DNA from 3 places in the Blautia sp. CAG:257 genome. Region 1 is predicted to be linked to each of the others. Evidence: predicted binding sites of a transcription regulator. Region 1 holds the regulator's gene; each other region holds the start of a gene.
The links. The regulator Rex, encoded in region 1, represses fermentation and respiration genes when NADH is low (regulators of the CRP and FNR family bind a similar motif). The targets are predictions, from matches to a motif close to ATTGTTAANTANTTAACAAT.

Region 1 (7,621 bases):
ACAGGGGAGTGGCTCCTGGATGCGGGATCATCGGGCTGAAGGTTCTGGACCGGTTTGGGAACGGAAACAAAGAGGATGTATTGTGCGCCTTTGACTGGATCATCCGTCATATGCAAAAATACCATATCCGTGTTGTGAATATTTCTGTGGGAACCACCTGTAAAAACGGAAAAGAACATAACAGCCTGATACAGGGAGTGGAGAAATTATGGGATCGGGGGCTGGTGGTCGTGGCAGCGGCAGGAAATCAGGGACCGCTGCCAGGGAGCATTACAGCGCCGGGAAGCAGCAGAAAGATCATTACCGTAGGTTCCAGTGACATGCTTGTGGGAACGGAAGGAGTTTCCGGAAGAGGCCCTACGTTTGAATGTATATGTAAGCCGGATCTTGTAGCTCCCGGAAACCGGATCATTTCCTGCTCATCAAAGGGCGGATACCGGATGAAAAGCGGAACCTCCATGTCTACGCCCTTTGTTTCAGGGGCCGTTGCTCTGGCGCTTGAAAAAGATCCCCTTCTTACCAATGTGGAGATTAAAATGATGCTGAAGGACAGTGCAGATGATATGGGATTTCCCAGAAACCAGCAGGGATGGGGCAGATTTAACCTGGAACGGTTTCTGGAACTGTAGACGAAAGAGGGGCAGAATCATAAATATTTTATGAAGTGAAAGCATCAGCGTTGACGGAAGAGGAGTTTTTTTGTACAATACTAAACAGAACATGCTTCAACCGGAGAGGAGATAAAATACATGGATAAGATTAAAATGACAACACCCCTGGTAGAAATGGACGGAGATGAGATGACCCGTATTCTCTGGAAAATGATCAAAGAGGAACTTCTGCTTCCCTATGTGGATCTGAATACGGAATATTATGATCTCGGGCTTGCCTGCCGGAACGAAACAGACGATCAGGTAACCGTAGATGCTGCCAATGCCACAAAAAAATACGGTGTTGCAGTAAAATGCGCTACGATTACTCCAAATCATGCCCGAATGAAGGAATATGATCTGAAAAAAATGTACAAAAGCCCTAATGGAACCATCCGCGCTATTCTTGACGGAACGGTATTCCGGGCTCCCATTGTTGTAAAAGGAATCGAACCCTGTGTACGTAACTGGAAAAAACCAATTACCATTGCCCGTCATGCCTATGGCGATGTGTATAAAAACACAGAATTTTATGTAGAGAAACCGGGTAAGGTAGAACTGGTATATACTTCTGAGGACGGAGAAGAGAAACGCTCTCTTGTACAGGAATTTAAGGCTCCGGGTGTTGCCATGGGAATGCACAATATGGAAGCATCCATTGAGAGCTTCGCAAGAAGCTGCTTTAATTACGCTCTTGATACAAAGCAGGATGTGTGGTTTGGAGCAAAGGATACTATCTCCAAAACCTATGACGGCAAATTCAAGGAAATTTTCCAGAAGATCTTTACAGAGGAATTTAAGGCGAAATTTGATGCGGCAGGACTGACATATTTCTACAGCCTGATTGATGATGTGGTTGCCCGTGTAATGAAAGCCGAGGGCGGATTCATCTGGGCCTGCAAAAACTATGACGGAGACGTTATGAGCGACATGGTTTCTTCTGCTTTTGGCTCTCTTGCCATGATGACCTCTGTTCTTGTTTCTCCGGACGGATACTATGAGTACGAGGCGGCCCACGGAACAGTACAGAGACATTATTACAGACATCTGGAAGGAAAAGAAACCTCTACCAACTCAGTGGCAACAATTTTTGCATGGACAGGCGCGCTTCGTAAAAGAGGAGAACTGGATGGAAATAAAGCTCTGACTGAGTTTGCGGATAAACTGGAAAAAGCAACTCTTTCTACGATTGAGGCAGGAAAGATGACAAAGGATCTTGCCATGATCACAACCATCAAGCATCCAAAGGTGCTTTCCAGCAGAGACTTTATTCTGGCCGTGCGGGAGTCACTGGACCGTATAATGAAGTAACCGTACAAAAATCAAAATAACAGGAACTGCTTTGGATCATATGAACAGCGGTTTCGGACAGCAAAAATGGGAAAACCTCAGGCGAGGGATTCCCATTTTTCATATAATTCTTCCAGTTCCTTCAGAACCGCCTCTTTTTCGCGGCTTAATTCAGTACAGCGCGCCACATTGGTGCACACATCCGGAAGCACCAGAGTTTCATCGATTTCTTTATCTCTTTTTTCCAGCTCTTCGATCCTGGCTTCTGTTTTTTTCAGTTCGTTTTCCAGTTTTCGCCTGCGGGCCTGTTCTTCCTTTTGCTGCTGCCAGGAAAGCTTGCTGTCAGAGTTATCTGTTTCCGGTGCTCTGGTTTCAGCAGGATCAGACGGGGCAGGCGCATATTTTTCCGTCAGCTCCTCTTTTTTCTCAAGATAATAATCGTAGTCACCAATATAATTCACAATCGCCTGATGGGTCAGGTCAAGAATCCTTGTAGCGGTCTGATTGATAAAATAACGGTCATGAGAAACATAAAGGACGGTTCCGCTGTAGCTGTTTAAAGCTTCCTCCAGAATTTCCTTGGAAGCAATATCCAGATGGTTGGTGGGCTCGTCCAGGATCAGGAAATTGGCTTCTGAGAGCATCAGCTTGGCAAGAGAGACCCTTCCTCTTTCTCCACCTGAAAGAGAAGAGATTTCCTTAAAAACATCATCTCCGGTAAAAAGAAAGGCGGCAAGCATGTTTCGGATCTCTGTTTCCGTCAGTGTGGGGTAGGAATCCGAAATTTCCTGAAAAATAGTTTTTTCTGAATGAAGCACATGATGCTCCTGATCATAGTAGCCGATCTGAACCTTGGAGCCCAGGGAAAAGCTTCCGGAGTCTGCAGGAAGGATGCTGTTAAGAATCTTCAGCATGGTAGTCTTTCCTGTCCCGTTATTTCCGATCAGCGCAATCCGCTCACCTCTTTTTATCTGAAAGGAGATATTTGTAAAAAGTGTCTGGCCGGGGAAGCTTTTGGACAGATCCTCTACAGTAAGAACGTCATTTCCGCTTACGGTTCTTGGTTCCAGAGAAAGACGCATATGAGTCTGGATTTCCACCGGCTTGTCAAGTCTCTGGATTTTATCCAGCATTTTCTCACGGCTTTCAGCTCTGCGGATTGATTTTTCACGGTTAAAGGACTTTAATTTAACGATCACAGCTTCCTGATGCTTGATTTCCCGCTGCTGATTCAGGTATGCCTTATACTGGGCGTCTCTCAGCTGCGCCTTTTTTTCTGCATAAGAAGAGTAGTTGCCCTGGAAAGAAATCACCTGACCGGCTTCGATTTCTACTACCTTAGTCACTACCTTGTCAAGAAAATAACGGTCATGGGAAACAATAAAAACAGCTCCCGGATAATTCAGAAGATAGGTTTCCAGCCAGGCAATACTTTCCATGTCCAGATGGTTGGTAGGCTCGTCAAGAAGAAGGATATCCGGCCTGGAGATCAGAAGCTTGCCAAGAGCTACCCTTGTTTTCTGGCCTCCGGAAAGAGTTTCAATCGGTTTTTCAAAGTCTTCTTCCCCAAAGCCCAGACCCTTCAGTATGCCGGTAAGCTCGCTTTTGTATGCGTAGCCGTTTTCCAGCTCAAATTCATGGGTAAGTCTGGTATAGGTGTTCATAAGCTGCTCCAGCTCTTCGCCCTGTACATGCTTCATTTCCAGTTCAATGGAGCGCATGCGTTCTTCCATATCAAGGATGTGCTGTTTGGTTGTAAGAAGCTCTTCGTAAATGGTGCGCTGTCCGTAAATATCCTGATACTGAGCCAGATATCCCATACGTTTATCTTTTGCCAGTATCACGTTTCCGGAATCAGCAGAAAGCTCTTCCATAATAATGCGCAGCAAAGTGGTTTTTCCTGCGCCGTTATTACCGATCAGAGCGACTTTTTCCCGCTCTTCTATGTGAAAAGAGGCATCTTTTAAAATCTCTTTTTCGCCAAAGGATTTACAGATGCCCTGACATGCTAAAATCATTGTTGTTCCTCCGCAAATGCCTTAATTTATCTTAATACGTACTGTAAGATTATAAGGCTTTTACAATGATTTTGTAAAGACCAAAAAGTTTTTGCGAAGTGAAAAAACTTTATTTGACATTAAAATAACATTTCGTTATAATTAATAGGAAATCAGAAGGAGGATCATCCCGTGGAGGCAAAACAAATTTCAAAAGCAGTGATAAAAAGGCTGCCGCGTTATTACAGATATCTTGGAGAACTGCTGGAAGAAAATGTGGAGCGTATTTCTTCCAATGACCTCAGCAAAAAAATGCATGTGACAGCGTCTCAGATCCGTCAGGACCTGAATAATTTCGGCGGATTCGGACAGCAGGGATACGGATATAACGTGAAATACCTGTACACAGAGATCGGAAAGATTCTGGGACTGGATACGGTTCATCCCATGATCATCGTGGGCGCCGGTAATCTTGGACAGGCGCTGGCAAACTATGTGGATTTTGAAAAACGCGGATTTAAGCTGATGGGCATTTTTGACATCAATCCTGTACTGGAAGGGATCGCAGTGCGGGGAATTGAGATTCAGATGATCAGTGATCTTCCGTTTTTCCTGAAGGAAAATCAGATTGAGATCGCAATCCTTACGCTTCCGAAAAATAAGGCCGGAGATATGGCAAATATTCTGATTGAGAACGGAATCAAGGCAATCTGGAATTTTGCGCATATTGATCTGGATACTCCTGATGATGTGATCGTAGAGAATGTACATCTTTCCGAGAGCCTTATGCGGCTTTCTTACAATCTTAGCCAGTACCGTCAGGAACACGAAAATTAGCCCATCTCAGCAGGCTGTCACCCTATTCCGGGCTGACAGCCTTTTGATGTAAAAAGACATAAAGCAGACAGATACAAAAAAGGAGGGGATCAGATGAAAGAAGTGGTAAGCTGTGAGAGAATGAAGCAGCTGGATGCGTATACGATTGAAAAGAGAGGCATTCCTTCCTGTGTTCTTATGGAACGGGCGGCTCTGAAAACTGTGGAAGAAATGGAAAAGGTGTTTCATAAAAAAAACACAGAAGAGAAGATTCTCTGTGTCTGCGGAAGCGGAAATAACGGAGGAGACGGAATTGCCATTGCCCGGATCCTTTTTCTTCATGGATATCAGGCTGAGATTTATGTGGCAGGAAATCATTCCTCTTTTACCCATGAAACCGCGCGCCAGCTTTCCATTGCATCAAATTATCATGTTCCGGTTGTGAATAACCCGCAGTGGCGTGAATATACTACTATAGTAGACGCTGTTTTCGGTGTGGGACTGGCCCGTCCTGTTATGGGAAAATATAAAGAACTGATAGAAACCATGAACCGGATGACTGCCTGGAAAGTAGCTGTTGATATTCCATCCGGGGTGAACGGAGATACCGGCGCAGTGATGGGTGCTGCTTTTGAGGCGGATCTTACCGTGACCTTTGGATTTCTGAAGGCGGGGCTGTGCCTTTATCCGGGCAGAAAAAATGCCGGAAGAACGGTTCTGGCCGATATTGGCGTTTACGGAGAGTCTGGTGTTTTTGAGAAAAAGAGAATTCTGGAAGTGGAAGATACCAAAAAGATTCCCGGAAGAACACCAGAAGGAAACAAGTCCACCTTCGGAAAGGTTCTTGCAGTGGCAGGAAGCCCGGGAATGTGCGGCGCCGCCTATTTCTGCGCAGCGGCAGCATTTGCCGGCGGTGCGGGAATGGTACGTATTCTTACCGATGAAAGCAACCGTATTCCTTTGCAGAGCCTGCTTCCGGAAGCCATTATTGATTGTGGAAAAGGAGAAGCGGCCTATCAGAATGCCTTTGACTGGTGTGATGTGATCCTGATGGGGCCGGGACTTGGAATTTCGGAAAAAACACGGTTTAAGGTGCACTGGTTTCTGGAAAAAGCTTTATCCGGAAAAAAAGTGGTGCTTGATGCAGACGGTCTGAACCTTCTGGCAGAAAATCTGTCCTGGAAAAACCTTCTGGGCAGTCATGTGATTCTGACTCCCCATATGGGAGAGATGAGCCGGCTTACCGGAAAAAGTATTGGAGAGCTGCAGGACAGCCGGGAAGCCTCGGCACTGGAATATGCCAGAGCTTCGGGCTCTGTCTGTGTACTGAAGGATGCCTGTACTGTAACGGCCGGTTCCGATGGCACAGTATGGTATAATCTTTCCGGAAATGCCGGAATGGCAACAGCCGGAAGCGGAGATGTACTTGCAGGGGTTCTTGCCGGAATGCTCTGTATGTACAGAGGAGAGGCGCTTTCAGTTGGTGAAATGACAGAGATCGCAGCGCTGGGAGTTTTTATCCACGGAAGAGCAGGCGATCTGGCAGCTGAGAACAAGGGAATGTATGGAATGAAGGCGGGAGATCTGCTCCTGACAATTCCGGAGGTATTGAAGTACGGAGGAAGACATGAGGAGATATGACAGAATCAAAGCAGTAGTATCCCTGGATGCTATTGCGCATAATTTTGGAGAAATGAAAAAAAATATCGCAAAGGGCACAAAAATCATTGCTGTGATCAAGGCGGACGGATATGGCCACGGAGCAGAAGCCATTGCCCGTCTGATTCATGGATACAGCTATATCTGGGGATTTGCAGTGGCTACCGCAGAGGAGGCGCTTCAGCTTCGTGCCTTTGGGGTAACAAAGCCAATATTGATTCTGGGAATCGTATTTGAGGAATATTTTCCTGATATGGTGGAGCAGGAGATCCGGCTGACTGTCAGCGAATACTCCATGGCAGAAAAGCTGTCAGAGGAGGCTGTCCGTCAGGGAAAAACAGTACATATCCATATTGGACTTGACACAGGAATGAGCAGGATTGGATTTTCTGATACCACAGAAAGCGTTCGGGAAATTAAGAAGATCACAGAACTTTCAAATGTAGAAGTGGAGGGACTGTTCACCCACTTTGCCAGAGCAGACGAAACAGATCTCTCTCCTGCTGAAAAACAGCTGGAACGTTACGTGACCTTTGAGAGACTGCTTCATGAAAGTGGAATCAGAATTCCTGTACAGCACTGTTCCAACAGCGCAGGCATTATCCGTATGCCAAAAGCAAACATGGATGCCGTCCGTGCCGGAATCACCATTTATGGAATTTATCCTTCTGATGAGGTGGAACGGGATATTGTAAGGCTTCTGCCTGCTATGGAGCTGAAAAGCCATGTCAGTTATGTCAAGGAACTGAAAGCAGGGGCTTCGGTCAGTTATGGAGGAACCTTTACTGCACAAAAAAACATGAAGGTTGCCACCATACCTGTAGGCTATGCAGACGGATATCCCAGAAGTCTTTCCAACAAAGGATGGGTCCTGATCCATGGAAAAAAGGCTCCTGTGATCGGGCGGATCTGTATGGATCAGTTTATGGTAGATGTAACAGATATTCCTGAGGTTCACACAGGTGACGAGGTGACACTTGTAGGAAAGGACGGAGATGAGGTTCTCAGTCTGGAAACTCTTGGAGACTTATCAGGAAGGTTTTCTTATGAATTTGCCTGTGATATTGGAAAACGGGTACCAAGAATTTATATAAAGAACGGAAAGAAATGGGGTGAGCTGACCTTTTTTGAATAGGTAAAGGCGGCAGAAACTGGAAATACCACGCATGTATACACAAGAAAAAACTGGAAATACTGATTAGTAGAGAA
Region 2 (7,621 bases), on a different contig from region 1:
CCTGCACTGTTTCCTGAACCGGAACAGCGGCAGGTGCCGGTACCGGAGCTTCTTCTTTTTTCTCTTTTTTTGCAGCTGCCGGTGAACCCGGAATAAATTTGAAAAGAGAAATAATAAAGATCAGAAGAACCAGGATCACAAATACGGTTCCAAGTCCCATAACTGTATTCAATCCGGCATTTTTCATGGTTGTGGATAACGGGTACTGAACGTCTACAGAAGCAGAAACAGGTGTCAGCACACCTTCCACGTCCTCAAATACATATACAAATTTTGCATCCAGCTTTTCAAAATCCACCGGAACTGTGGCAGTATACTGATGATTGGAAAACTCCACCTCGGCCTTTCCGGCCTCTTTCAGTTCACCTACTTCATCCCTGGCGTCATCCCATGCGGTCATGGCTCCCTCGGTAAATTCGTCACCGGATTCCAGATATGCCTCAATCTCTTCATCACTGAGCGGAATGATCGTCTGAGTCAGTCCCTCTGCAGTCATGGTGATCTGAGTCATGATTTCCTCGTCGATCTCACTGCCAGCCATTACAACGGAAGCGCCGGAAAACATAAGTGATGCGGCGCACACTGCTGCTGCGCAGACAGAGGATGCTTTTTTTAACATCTGATTCATATGCTCACCTCACTTAGACTGCGCTGTGCTTTTTAGCCGGACGGTCTTCTCTTTTTGTGAACAGCATTTCAAAAGCTCCGATCACATATTTTCTGGTATCAGCCGGAGCGATCACAGTATCTACATAGCCTCTTGCCGCTGCAGATTCCACACCTGACTGAAGGTTTCTGTACTCTGCTGCCTTTTCATTAAGAGAAGCAGCATCTGCGCCCGGATACATGATCTTAGCTGCCAGAGAAGCGTCCATCATACCGATTTCTGCGCTGTCCCATGCATACACAAGATCTGCGCCTACAGATTTGCTGTTCATGGCAACATATGCGGTTCCGTAAGCTTTACCGATCACTACGTTTACCTTCGGTACAGTTGCATCTGCAAAGGCATGAACCATCTCACCGATGGATGCTGCCATCATTTTTTCGTTGCAGAGAGTTGCCTTAAATCCGGTCACATTGGTAAGTGTCAGAACCGGGATATCAAAAGCGTCGCAGAATTTTACAAAGGCTGCTGCCTTTCTTGCGCCTCTTGCAGAAATGGTGCCGTCAAATTCTTCTGTTTTTTCGCCTTCTTCGTTGTAGATCTCTGTTCTGTTTGCCACAGCACCTACAGTTGCTCCGTTCAGACGAAGGAAGCCTGTAACAACATCTTTTCCGTAATTTTTCTTTGTTTCAAAGAAAAGTCCCTCATCTGCGATTCTGGAAAGTGCAAGGGAAGTATCTCCTGCACATGCAGCCAGATCATCACAGGTACGGTTCAGATCATCTGCACATTCTACAAAGGAATCATTGTCCTCAAAGTTGGAAGGAAGCAGGCTTACAAGCTGACGGATCTGACCAAGGATCTCTTCCTCTGTGCCTGTACCGTCAATAAGACCTGTCTCCTGGCTCTGGAAATCAGCAGATGCTGTATCGCATTTGTCCACATGATTGCCTTCCAGAGCATTTGGAGTATTTACAAACATTTTACCTTTTTTTGCTTCCATAAAAGTAAAATCCGTCAGTGCCGGAACAACGGCCATACCGCCGCCGCAGGTGCCGAAAATCGCTGTGATCTGCGGGATCATTCCGGATGCCAGTGTCTGCTTCAGGTAAATGGAACCAAAAGCTTCCAGAGCGTCTGTAGCCTCCTGGAGTCTCAGACCTGCACAGTCAACAAGACCGATCACCGGTGCTCCTGTTTTCATTGCAAGGTCATACAGAGCGGAAATTTTCTTTGCATGCATTTCTCCAACGGTTCCGTTCAGAACAGAAGCGTCCTGGCTGTAAACATATACAAGATTTCCGTCGATCACACCAGAGCCGGTGATCACACCGTCTGAAGGTGCTTTTGTTTCAGTCATGTTAAAATCTGTGGATCTTGCTGTAACACTTTTTCCGATTTCAACAAAACTGTTCGCGTCAAGCAAAGAAGTGATTCTTGTGCCTGCTAAACTTGGTGTTGCGTTACTCATTCTCGTTTGCCCTCCATTTTATAAGAATTTTAAGTATAACCAAAATTTCAGCCGATTATAATTGTAACCTTTTTTTCTAAATTTTTCAATAGGGTAATACGTTTTTGTTAAAATTTTAACCTCTTCTCTCAAAAAAACTCCCGGCCTGTGGTACATGGTGCACCAAAGCCGGGAATTTCCCCTTCAGCAAAATTCCGGATATTCCTATAACTGATATTCAGTGAAAAAAATCATGAAACACCTGGTCCACACACCAGCCGTAAGAAACCTTTTCCACATTCCGGTCAGCCAGCACCGGATAAGAAGCCAGTTTCTCTTCTCCCAGGCTGTAAATAAGAGTTCCGATCCTGTTTCCTTTTTTTACCGGCGCCTGAAGCTTTTCCGGCATCTCCAGGCGGCAGCTGATCTTTTCACCTTTTTTCATAAGTATTTTTTTATTCTTTTCCTTTTCGGAAACAGACGGAATCCCGCTTACAACAGCCGTGTCCCCAAAGGTACTGTTTTTTTCCACTCCGTCTTTCACCGGTACTTCCGGAAACTTCAGTTCTTTCCAGAACTTCTCATAATCAAAATTATCTTCCCCGTAATCCAGAAGCTTCACAGAATCCTTCCACTTATATCCTTTGTTGTTTGGCCAGCCACATCCCAGAAGGGACACCACAAAAGTCTTTTCATCTTTTTCGCAGGCGCACACATAACAATATCCCGCATCCCCTGTAAATCCTGTTTTTCCGGAAAGAACCCCGTCAGTCATAGTCAGCAGAGCGTTTGTATTGTGAACAGAAAATTCTCTTTTTTCATCGAGATCTGTAAACGAATATTCCCGGGTCTGGGTGATCTTTAAAAAGGTTTCGCTTCTGATGGCATAGCGCATGATCAAAGCCAGATCTCTGGCAGTTGTATGATGCACTCCCTTTTCATCTTCTGCATCCAGACCGTTGGGCGTAATAAAATACGTATCCGTACATCCGATCTCTTTTGCTTTTTCATTCATCATCCCGGCAAAACCTTCCGTGCTTCCCCCGATATGTTCCGCTATGGCTACCGCTGTATCGTTGTGGCTCATCAGCATAAGAGAATACAGAAGGTCTTCCAGATAATACTGCTCTCCCTCCCTCATGCCAAGCTGTACATCCGGCTGCGCCGCCGCCTTATCTGACACCATGACGTAATCGTCGCCTGCCCCGTTTTCCAGAGCCAGAATACAGGTCATTACTTTTGTTGTACTGGCATTGGGCCTGGGTGTTTCCCCGTCTTTTTCATAAAGAATACGCCCGGACTCTCCATCCATCAGAACAGCTGAAAGAGCGTAAAGACTGCCCGGAGAATCTGCCGCTTCCTTTTCTGTATTTTCACAGACTGTCTCAGCCGCAACAGCCTGAGAACCAAAAGCAAACTCCCCAAAAAGAAAGACAGATGTCAGCAGAAGTATTGCAGCATGTCTCATATTCATCCCCGCCTTTTTATGCTTATAGGATAAGTTTATGCATACATGTCCGCTTTATTCTGCATTTCCTCTGTCTCAGCTCCCTGTTTATCCAGCAGGCTGTGTTTCCCCTTCATCTATCCGTTGTAGGTGCGGTTCCATCTCTCTGAAAGCATTCTCTTCTCTCTGGATAAACGGAACAGTTCCTCAATGTACGCAGGCGCTTCCCGTACCTCCTGGTCAAAATACTGATGCAGTTCCTTTACAGGAGCTTCTGACCCCGGAACCGGATCCTTTTCCATAAAATATTCAAGGACAGCCGCAGACCGCTTCCGTCCTGCGATCCTTGTGACAATGGCCGCCAAAAGCCTCCGTTTTCCGGAATTATTGTAAACCATTGCATTGGTAAGAAATTTCATCATCTTCAGAGAAAAGAAAATATTCTTTGCTGTAATCTCAGGAAACATGCAGTGTATAACTTTTGCATAATCCATCCTGGGCACAATACAGTCTGACGGATAATAATGATGAGGATTCCTGTTTGTTTCCACCATCAGCGTTCTGTCAAATTCTTTTTCCAGAAGCGTGTGAGAAAGAATCTTCTTTTCAGCCGTTTCATCCACAAAAGGATGACAGGAGCTGTCCAGAAGATAGTGACAGGCAAATCCCAGAAGATAAGCCAGAAACCTCTCGTCTCCTGTTCTTCTTACAATGCTCATCCCTCTTAAAAAAAACGAGGCTGCAGGTATCTTGTGCATTTCCGTTCCCAGACCGCAGACCTTTTGATTGAACAGGTCATAAAACAGAATGTCCGGTCCATGAAGGCCGATCCGAAAAAGATTTCCGTTTTCCCGTATCACTTTTCGAATTTCCCTGGGAAGCTGTCTGTAAACCTTTTTTCCAAATAAATCGTGTGTGTATGTGGTTGGCATTTCACCCTTCCTCCTTATACGTCCAGCTTTAACTGGATTTCCTCTTCTGCTTCCGCCTTGAAATCTTCCAGCTGTACCGGATCCATAACCGGAAGCTCATCAAGAGCCTGCACCCCGAAAGAACGCAGAAACTCTTCTGTTGTGCCAAGAAGAATCGGGCGTCCCGGCGCGTCCAGCCTTCCAAGCTCTCTGACAAGCTCATATTCCATCAGCTTATTAATGGCATGGTCGCATTTCACTCCGCGGATCTTTTCTATTTCCGCCTTTGTCACAGGCTGTTTATAGGCAATGATCGAAAGTGTTTCCAGCATAACATCCGTAAGAACCGGCTTTTGGGGATGCAGGGCGATCTGGATCAGGTTCTCATAATACTCTTTTTTCGTGCACATCTGATAGGACTGTTCCAGCTCTATGATCTGGATCCCCCTGTCCTCCTCCTGATACCGGTCCATCATGTGATGCAGCAGCCTGCGGGTAGTATCCTTGTCCTGCCCTACCGCAGCGGCAATCCGGGAAAGCTCCACAGATTCCCCCATGGCAAAAAGGATAGCCTCAATGGCTGCCTCTGTTCTTTTTATTTCCATATTTCTCCTTATTCCCCTATTCGTCCGCAAATTCTGTCAGGTTCTTCCAGGTATCAGGATCCTCTTTTACCTCCACCTGGATGTCGTCAAACAGCTCTTCCTGTTTTACATGAACGTATCCCATTTTCATCAGCTCCAGGATAGACAGAAATGTAACGATCACCTGGATTTTGGAGGTCTGGCCTTCCAGAAGCCCCCGAAAGCTGAAACGTCTGTTTTCTGCCGCATATGCTTTCATTTCCAGCATTTTATCAGAAAGGCTGACCTCTTCTTTTTCAATGGTACCGAATTTACTTCGGATGGGGTCGATTTTCGATTCCTGTTTTTTCAGAATGGATTTGTAGATCTGATTCAGCTTTTCCAGCGTCAGAGATGCCAGAAGCGCCTGAGGATCCACCGGTTCTCTGTATTTCATCACTTCATCCGGTATGGTGGGCTTTTTAAAAAACACGCCTGCCGCTCCATCCATTTTGTCCTTCAGTTCATAGGACATATATTTGTACATCTTGTATTCCAGAAGCTTCTGAACAAGCTCCTCTCTGGGATCCTCCTCTTCCCCTTCTTCATTAACCTGACGGGGCAGCAGCATTTTACACTTGATATCCAGAAGCGTAGCTGCCATTACAAGGAATTCGCTCATAGTGCCCAGATCCTCTGTTTCCATTCCATGAATGTACTCCATGTACTGATCCGTGATCTCCACAATAGGAATATCATAAATATCAATTTTATTCTTTTCGATCAGATGAAGAAGAAGATCCAGCGGTCCTTCAAATACATTTATCTTTATGGGTATGGCCATTTCAGCTGTCCCCTCCTGTTTTCTGCGCAGTATTTCTGCCTGGCCCGCCTTCGTCCGGAACAAGCTCTGCAAGGATCAGTTCTCTGGGATTATGAATACGCACAGGAATGGTATGCTCTCCCAGACCGGCACTGACGATCATATGCTGCTCCTGTCTGTGAAAATCCCCGCAGCAATATGGAGGAAACAAAAGATACTGGGGACAGGTAAGTCCGTGATGTTCATTAAATCTCAAGATCCCCCCGTGATAATGCCCGGAAAAAATAAAGTCTGCTCCCCACTCAAAATATACATCTCCATATTTCGGATTATGGGCAAGAAGCACAGAAATCCCGTCTCCTGAAGGCTTTCCAACCAATTCTTTCAGATCCTGTCTGTCAGGATATGGAGAAAAGGGCTTCCGATAATATTCTTCCGGAAGCTCCAGTCCATAAAAGGTAAACTCTGTTCCTCTGATATTCATGCACACATGCTCATTATGAAGAAAGCACACGCCGGCATTGGTAAGCACATGCTCATAAGTAAGATATTCTGTGGATGTATCCGGATTCAGCAGCATTTTATACTCATGGTTTCCAAGAGCATAAAAAACAGGGATTCTGTTTGCCAGTCTGCACAAAAATCCGGTAACTGCCGAAACCGTAGACACATCCGCTCTCACAACCATGTCTCCCACAACAAGCGCTGCATCGGCTCCGCTTTTTTCAATTGCATGAAACAGATCCTGATTCTCATTTCCAAATACAAGCCCGTGAAGATCTGCCAGGACAGCAAAACGTACCGGATGACCGCCTTTCAGCTTTTCTGTTTTTATCTGATAGGTTTTTGTTATGAATGTTTTCATTCTGCTCCTCTGACTGCTTTTATTTTCCGAATCCACAGTTAGGGAAAGTACATACGCTGCAGTTCAGGCAAAGTCCGCCCTCCCCATAGGCTGCAATTTCTTCTCTGCGGACAGGATCGTCTGCCACGATTCTCGGCAGAACCAGATCGAACACAGTTCTTTTTGCATACATCACGCAGCCCGGAAGACCCAGGATTGGGATAGTTTTTTCCCCTTTTCTGTAGTAGGCAAGAAGAAGCATGGCTCCCGGAAGAACCGGAGCTCCATAGGTTACGACCTCCGCACCGGTAGCGCGGATGGCTCCCGGAGTTCTGTCATCCGGATCCACGCTCATTCCGCCGCTGCAGATCACCATATCCGCTCCATTTTCAATAAACTTCAGGATATCCCCTGTAATCTGATCCTTTTCATCTCCCGGCGTTGTCTGCCCCATAACCTGGCAGGAATATTCTGCAAGCTTTTCTCTCAGAACAGGAGTAAAGGTATCCTGGATCAGTCCCTTTTTCACTTCACTTCCTGTCGTTACGATTCCCACCTTTTTTTCCCGGAAAGGCAGGATATTAAAAATCGGTTCCCGGCCTGCAGTCTCCCGGGCTCTGTCCATTTTTTCCTTTTCGATCACAAGAGGAATGATTCTTGTTCCTGCGATTTTATCTCCCTTTTTTACCGGAAAATCCCCGTGTCTGGAAGCGATCATCATCTCTCCGAGACTGTTTACGCCAAGAAGAGCAGCTCTGTTGATCTTCAGAAGCCCGTCGCAGTCAGCGATCACTTCTATTTTGCCTTCTTTTACCTCTGTTCCGTGCATATGTCTGCCGGCGCAGATTTCATACAGAATCTCAGCCCCTTCGTTTTCGTGAAGGATTCCCTCCTGTTTTTCCCATACAAAAAGATGCTCTTTTCCCACTGACAGAAGCGCCGGTATATCCTCTTCTTTTACTACATGGCCCTTTTT
Region 3 (7,621 bases), on a different contig from region 1:
AAGCTCATGCTCTTTGCCCTTAAGAAGAGTATCGTACAGCTCCACCACAAGAGGATTTTCATCTGATTTTTTAATGATCATGGTATTGTCTGCATTGTAAAGTCCCTTTGCTCTGGCTGCCTTTGTTCTGTCGCCGGCTCTTGTAGGCTGGCCACCGCCCATAATACAGCCGCGTCTGCAGGCCATAACCTCGATCAGATGATATTCCGCCTCGCCGTTTTTTACTCGTTCCATAACCGTTCTGGCATTTGCCAGTCCGCTTGTTACGCAGACCTTGATTTCCATTCCTTTATAAGGAACGCTGAATTCCTTGATTCCCTCATCGCCTCGAACGCCGCACTCGGAAATCTCCCTCATGGCCTCCTTGGTATGTTCCGGAGAGAGACGTCTTAACACAGCCTCTGTTACGCCGCCGGTAACGCCAAAGATCACTCCGCCGCCGGAGCCAAAACCAAATGGCATATCGCAGGCTTCCGGCTCCAGTGCCGCAAAATCAAGTCCGAAGTTGTTGATCATCCGGATCAGTTCCGTTGTTGTGATCACAATATCTGTGTCCTGTTCTCCCTTTGTAAAGCTGTTGGGACGGATTGCCTCCGCCTTCTTGGCTGTACATGGCATAATGGAAACCATTACTGTCTTTTTGCCCTGAGCGTTTTCCGGATCGCGGAAATACTCCTTGATCACTGCAGACATCATCTGCTGCGGAGATCTGCAGGTTGAAATATTAGGAATAAATTCTTTATACTGGTCTGTGACAAATTTTACCCAGGCCGGACAACAGGAAGTAAGAAGCGGAAGGTTCTCGCCTTTTTCCACTCTTCTCAAAAACTCTGCACTTTCTTCCATAATGGTAAGATCCGCACTGAAGGTTGTATCATAAACTTCATCAAAGCCCATTCGGTGAAGCGCATTGACGATTTTTCCCATTACGCTGCGTCCCTTGGGCTGTCCGTAATGGTCGCCTACTGCCACACGGACTGCCGGAGCAACCTGTGCAACTACGCGTACATTGGGATCTGAAAGAGCATCCCACACCTCGTCCATATGCGTTTTTATAGAGATGGCTCCTGTAGGGCAGAATACACGGCACTGTCCGCAGTTCACGCAGTTGGTTTCTGCAATTTTTTTATTAAAGGCAGGCATTACCATTGCCTCTGTGCCGCGGAAAGCAAAGCCAAGAGCTCCGATTCCCTGAAGCTCTTCACAGGCGCGTACACAGTCGCCGCACAAAATGCATTTGTTTGGATCCCGTACCAGAGACGGTGAGCTGGTATCAAGCTCCCGCACCTCTCTTGTATTTTCAAAACGGATATCTCTTACGCCCAGACGATGCGCCAGTTCCTGAAGGATACACTCTCCGCTCTTAATACAGGTGGTACAGTCTCTGCAGTGAGCTGCAAGAAGCAGTTCCACGATCAGCTTACGATATTTTTTGATCCTTCCGGAGTTGGTGTAGATTACCATTCCATCTCTCGGTTCTTCAGAACAGGAAGCAAAAGTCCTGCCTCTGTCATCCTCTACTGTACACAGACGGCATGCGCCAAAGGTAGAAACCTCGGAATGGTAGCACAGTGTCGGTATATTAATGCCTGCTTTACGGATTACAGTCAGGACATTTTTTTCATCGGTAAATTCAACTTTTCTACCGTCAATGGTCATTGTACCCATAATCGTTCCTCCCTTCTACGCTTCCACATAAATTGCATCAAAGTTACAGTTATCCTTACATGCACCGCACTTGATGCAGCGGTCATTATCAATATGATACGGATGCTTGATCTTTCCGGTGATCGCTCCGGCCGGACAGTTCTTGGCGCACTTGCCGCATCCGATACAGAACTCTTCATTAATGTGGAACTGGCGAAGGGCTGTACAAACCTTTGCACGGCATTTTTTATCCCGGATATGTTCCTCATATTCATCCCGGAAGCGTTTCAGAGTGCTGATAACCGGAAGAGGCGCGCTCTTTCCAAGTCCGCAGAGAGCCATGCTCTGGACCATGGTTGCAAGCTCTTCAAGCTCATCCAGATCTGACATTTTTCCTTTTCCGTCAACGATCCGCTCCAGAATCTCCAGCATACGTTTCGTGCCTTCACGGCAGGGAACACATTTTCCGCAGCTTTCCCTCTGGGTAAAGCTCATAAAGAAACGGGCAACTTCTACCATACAGGTATTTTCATCCATAACTACCAGACCGCCGGAACCCATAATGGCATCCAGTTTTTTTACAGAATCAAAATCAAGGGGCTGATCAAGCTGTTCATCTACCAGACAGCCGCCGGAAGGGCCGCCGATCTGAACGCCTTTAAATGCAGCGCCGCTCTTTAAGCCTCCGCCGATGTCATAGATAATATGACGCAGAGTGGTACCCATAGGAACCTCGATCAGTCCGGTATTTTCAATAGATCCTGTAAGAGAAAACGTCTTTGTTCCCGGGCTTCCCTCTGTTCCGATGGTACGGAACCAGTCAGCTCCCTGAAGAATGATCTTGGGAACATTTGCATAAGTTTCTACATTATTCAGAACCGTTGGTTTTTCCCACAGACCTTTTTCTACTGTACGGGGAGGTTTTACACGGGGCATGCCTCTGTTGCCCTCAATAGAAGCAGTCAGAGCAGATCCCTCGCCGCATACAAATGCGCCTGCGCCCCGGTTAATATGTAAGTGGAAGTTTACGCCGGAACCCAGGATATTGTCTCCCAGAAGTCCGTAAGCCTCTGCCTGTTCAATAGCCATACGCAGTCTTTTTACAGAAAGAGGATATTCTGCACGCACATAGATATATCCGTTTTCAGCGCCTACTGCATAAGCGGCGATCACCATACCTTCGATCATCTTATAGGGATCGCCCTCCATAACGGAGCCATCCATAAATGCGCCCGGGTCTCCCTCGTCACCGTTACATACCACATAGCGGGTAGTTTCTTTCTGGCGGGCAACCTGTCCCCACTTCTTTCCAGCCGGGAAACCGGCTCCTCCGCGTCCTCTCAGCCCGGATTTTGTTACCTCGTCAATTACTTCCTGTGGCGTCATGTCAAAAAACGCTTTGGTCATGGCCTGGAAGCCGCCTGCTGCAATATATTCGTCTATGGACTCTGCATCGATCCTGCCGCAGTTTTCCAGAACGATACGGGTCTGCTGATTTAAAAACGGAATATCGTCCGGATGGGGGCAGATATTGTCATGATCTCTGTAAAAAAGCCTCTCTACCGGCTGTCCCTGAAGAACTGTACGGTCCACGATCTCTTTGCAGTCCTCCACCTGTACATGCACATACTGATAATCATACGGCTCGATCCTTACAAGAGGGCCCAGCTCACAAAGACCCTGGCATCCTGTTTTTACCACGCCAAGATGGGGAATATCTTTCTGCATCTCCACCTGCACTCCATCCAGATCAGAACAGAGCTTTGACATTTCATCATATATTTTCTGTGCTCCGGAAGCCATGCAGCCGGTACCGGAACAGACAAGAACACGGCAGGTATAGGTACTGATCGTATTCTGAACTTCTTTCTGCTTATTGAGCAGATCTTCCTTTGAAATTATACTCATGCCTTTTCACCTCTCAGTTTTTCCAACAGCTCCACCGCTTTTTCCGGTGTCATTTTCGGGTGCACTTCATCATTAACAGTCAATGTTGGAGCCAGTCCGCACGCTCCCAGACATGAAACTGTTTCTACGGTAAAAAGCATATCATCTGTGGTATGCTTTTTATGACTTAAGCCAAGTTCCTTCATCATGGCTTCTTTCACAGGCATGGATTTCCGCACATGACAGGCTGTTCCGTCACAAACCTTGATAATATATTTTCCCTTTGGTTCAAAAGAAAAGTTCTCATAAAATGTAGCCACACTGTAGGCCTTGGCCTCAGTCACACCGATCTGTTCCGCCACATAAGTGAGAAGCTCTCCGGGAAGATAGCGATATTCTGCCTGAATATCCTGCATAATAGGAATCAGGGACGCCGCTTTACGTCCATAGTGCTCAATAATCTCGTCCGTCTTTGTGTAATAAGACTGATCTAACATGCATTTCCCTCCTTAACGCTTGTACCCTTACCTTTCATCCATTGCATTGGTCATTTTCGCCAGTTACTCATGTTGTAATTATACATGACACAGGCAGTTTCCACAAGTACTATCTTCTGATTTTTCTGAAATTTTGTGAATTAACCAAAAAGTTTGTTATAGTTTAAACATTGTTGTTATTTTTTCTCCAATTATACAGATATTCTTACCGTAAACCATACAATTTATATCCATTTTTCAGCAAACTGGTCCAAATACAGGCCACTTTACCCCAAACGATAACATTTTTCCCCATATGTCTCACTTGTGCTTTTAAAAGTACAGGATAAATATTGATTTTAAAATTTTTTTCATATATGATTAGAAGAACTGGTAGACAAATATACACAAAGGAGATAGTGATTATGAGAAACCTGGATACTCCTGTAAAACAGATACGTCATAAAATTTTTACAGAAGTGGCAAAAGTCGGATTTGAATCCAAAGATGAAACTCTCATTCATGACATTGAGGCAATTCCCTATAACATTGTGGAAGAACGGGCACAGTACAGAGAGAGCATTTACCGTGAGCGTGCTGTGGCAAGTGAGCGTGTACGTCTTGCAATGGGACTTTCTCTCCGTCCGGAAAACAGAGCGGTTCATCTGACTTCAGGACTGGAAGCCAGCAATATTGATGAAAAATATTATGAACCGCCCCTTATGCAGGTAATTCCTTCTGCCTGTGCGGCCTGCCCTCCCAACAAATATATTGTCAGCGACATGTGCAGAGGCTGTGTGGCTCACCCATGTATGCAGGCCTGTCCCAAGGGCGCCATTTCCATGATCAATGGCAAATCCTGTATTGATCAGGATAAATGTATCAAATGCGGAAAATGTAAAGCCGTATGTCCTTATGATGCCATCTCTCACAATATCCGTCCATGCGAACAGGCCTGCGGCGTAAAGGCCATCGGAAGCGACGAACAGGGACGTGCAGAAATCCTGGATGACAAATGTGTTTCCTGCGGTATGTGTATGGTAAGCTGTCCTTTTGGAGCCATTTCTGACAAATCTCAGATTTTCCAGCTTGCCCACTCTCTGCGTGAAGGAAATAAGATCATTGCCATTGTGGCTCCTGCTTATATCAGTCAGTTCGGAGAGGACGTAACACCACGTAAATTTAAAACCGCCCTTGAGATCCTTGGCTTCTCCGATGTGTACGAGGTTGCTCTGGGAGCAGATATCGGAGCTATTTCCGAGGCGCACCACTATGCAAAGGAAGTTGCTACCGGAAACCTTCCGTTTCTTCTGACCTCCTGCTGTCCTTCCTGGTCCATGATGGCAAAGAAATTTTTCCCGGACATGATCGACAATATTTCTCAGGAGCTTACTCCTATGGTTGCCACTGCCCGTAAGGTAAAACAGGAGCATCCGGATGCCAAGGTTGTTTTCGTAGGTCCCTGTGCCTCAAAAAAACTGGAGGCTATGCGTACCTCTGTACGAAGCGATGTGGATTTTGTCGTGACCTTTGAAGAGCTTTCTGCCATGTTTGATGCCAGAGAGATCGATCCGACTTCTTTTGAGGGCGATGAATCTCTCCATAATGCCACTGCTGCCGGACGCGGCTATGCAGTTGCAGGCGGTGTGGCCGGCGCCATCGAAGCCTGTCTGAAAGAATATTATCCGGAAGTTCCGGTTCATATCGAACATGCGGAAACTCTTGCTGACTGCAAAAAAATGCTGACTCTTGCAAAGGCAGGCAAGCTGAAAGGATGTATGATCGAGGGTATGGCCTGTCCGGGCGGCTGCATGGGCGGTGCGGGAACCAACGTTCCCTTTGCAACATCCTCCAAAGCATTGAAGCAGTATCTTAAGGATTCTTCCAAAAAACTGCCGGAAAAAGAGCTGGAAGAAATCAAACTGGATTAAAGTAAATTACGCAGAAGGGGTTCTCTGACCGAACCCCTCTGCACTCCCCCGGCCGTGTCTGACGGGCGGAATGGATATAAGAAAGGTACAGTAGCTTCAGATAGTAGAAGGCGGAAGGTCTTTTAACACCTGTAACTATTGTACCTATTTGTATGAAATATTTTTATTTCCGGATTATTCTTCCTTCATATCTTCAAGCAGCTTTGTCAGCTTCTCCCCGTACCCGGCTCCGGCAGCCCAGCCGCCTCCGTTAGGGTTCTCCTGGATTCCCAGCCACTCCACATAGGGAGCGGAACCTCTTGTAACCATATCAAATCTGGAATCCACACAGTTTTCATTTAATTCCTCTGTGCTGGCATAAGCCTTCAGATGCTGGACCTGAGCCCGGATTCCGGTTCGCACATCCGGATAGGAATTTCCCTGTACTCCTCTGCCTGTTGTTCCAAGGCCGGAAAAGTTGTACTGACTTTCCACTGCGTCTCCGCCAAACTGAAGCCACCCTGTTTCCAGCATGGCCTGCACATAAACCACCTCTCCACGAACGCCTTCCAGTTCCGCTTCTTCCAGAATAATGCTGCAGAAATCCTCAATGGTCTCTGCACCGCCCTCTTTTAAAGAAGAAGGATACTCTGCCCCGTTTTCCTCATAAAGGGAGGTCATTTCTTCCAGAGTAACGGTGGTTGCTCCCATAATCGTATAATAGCCATAGGTATTATCTGTAGAATCATCTACAAAGCCCTCTGTCCCGGGACCACTTTCATAAGAATAGGAAGGCTTGCTGATCTGCCCTTCTTCTGAGTAGTCTGTTTCCCTGTCTTTGTTGTTTCCGTCAGTCTTTCCTGACAGGTTATCTGAGTCTCCGTTTTTCTGTACAGCTTTATTTTCTTCCTGAGGTTTCCTTACAGGGCCCTGTATTTCTGACGGATCAGGCGCTTTGTCTGCCAATGCAAAAACAGGCGCCCCGAAAATCAGAGCGCCCGTCAGGGTCAGATTCCCCCAGAAGAGCTTATTCTTCCGAGAAAAAATCATCCATTTACCTTTCTCATTGCTGCTTCTACCACATGGCCAACCAGAACAGATGTTGTAACACTTCCAACTCCGCCCGGTACCGGTGTGATAGCGTCTACGATCGGCTCAACTGCTGCATAGTCAACATCTCCGCAGAGCTTGCCTTCTGCATTTACATTGATACCTACGTCAATGATAGTCTGTCCTTCTCTTACATAATCAGCGCCTACAACGCCTGCGCGTCCTGCTGCTACGATCACAATATCAGCCTCTCTTGCAACAGACGGCATATCAACGGTTCTTGTGTGGCAGATAGTAACAGTTGCGTTTTTCTTAACCAGCATCATAGCTGCCGGTTTTCCTACTACAAGGCTTCTTCCGATCACAACTGCTTTTTTGCCTGTGCAGTCAATTCCGTAATGATCAAGAATTTCCATGCATGCCTGTGGTGTACATGGCGGGAAACCGATCTTTTTGCCTGTGAATACACCGGACATGGAAAGATCTGTCATACAGTCAACGTCTTTTTCTGCAGCAAGAGCATTTTCGATCACTGCCTGATCCAGATGCTTCGGAAGAGGACGGAACAGAAGAACGCCATGGATATGGTCGTCTTTGTTTACTTTATCAATTGTTGCAAGAAGCTCATCCTGGGAAACGTCTCCCGGAAGA

Region 2: the regulator Rex is predicted to act here: its motif matches at 2,182-2,201, upstream of QVP40_RS04955 (acyl-CoA carboxylase subunit beta).
Region 3: the regulator Rex is predicted to act here: its motif matches at 4,184-4,203, upstream of QVP40_RS03990 (complex I 24 kDa subunit family protein).

The regions. Positions count from the first base shown of each region.
Region 1 is NZ_HF999046.1:50,584-58,204, forward strand. Features, by position in the region: gene QVP40_RS06490 (S8 family peptidase) at 1-629, shown strand, start outside; gene QVP40_RS06495 (NADP-dependent isocitrate dehydrogenase) at 750-1,961, shown strand; gene abc-f (ribosomal protection-like ABC-F family protein) at 2,039-3,958, opposite strand; gene QVP40_RS06505 (redox-sensing transcriptional repressor Rex) at 4,130-4,774, shown strand; gene QVP40_RS06510 (bifunctional ADP-dependent NAD(P)H-hydrate dehydratase/NAD(P)H-hydrate epimerase) at 4,868-6,394, shown strand; gene alr (alanine racemase) at 6,381-7,547, shown strand.
Region 2 is NZ_HF999031.1:34,581-42,201, reverse strand. Features, by position in the region: gene QVP40_RS04960 (OadG family protein) at 1-628, opposite strand, end outside; gene QVP40_RS04955 (acyl-CoA carboxylase subunit beta) at 642-2,078, opposite strand; gene QVP40_RS04950 (D-alanyl-D-alanine carboxypeptidase family protein) at 2,296-3,525, opposite strand; gene QVP40_RS04945 (zinc dependent phospholipase C family protein) at 3,642-4,436, opposite strand; gene scpB (SMC-Scp complex subunit ScpB) at 4,451-5,020, opposite strand; gene QVP40_RS04935 (segregation and condensation protein A) at 5,037-5,822, opposite strand; gene QVP40_RS04930 (metallophosphoesterase) at 5,824-6,666, opposite strand; gene QVP40_RS04925 (molybdopterin-binding protein) at 6,686-7,621, opposite strand, start outside.
Region 3 is NZ_HF999018.1:78,570-86,190, reverse strand. Features, by position in the region: gene QVP40_RS04000 ([FeFe] hydrogenase, group A) at 1-1,668, opposite strand, end outside; gene QVP40_RS03995 (NADH-quinone oxidoreductase subunit NuoF) at 1,684-3,555, opposite strand; gene QVP40_RS03990 (complex I 24 kDa subunit family protein) at 3,552-4,031, opposite strand; gene QVP40_RS03985 (4Fe-4S dicluster domain-containing protein) at 4,436-5,941, shown strand; gene QVP40_RS03980 (glucosaminidase domain-containing protein) at 6,116-6,970, opposite strand; gene QVP40_RS03975 (bifunctional 5,10-methylenetetrahydrofolate dehydrogenase/5,10-methenyltetrahydrofolate cyclohydrolase) at 6,967-7,621, opposite strand, start outside.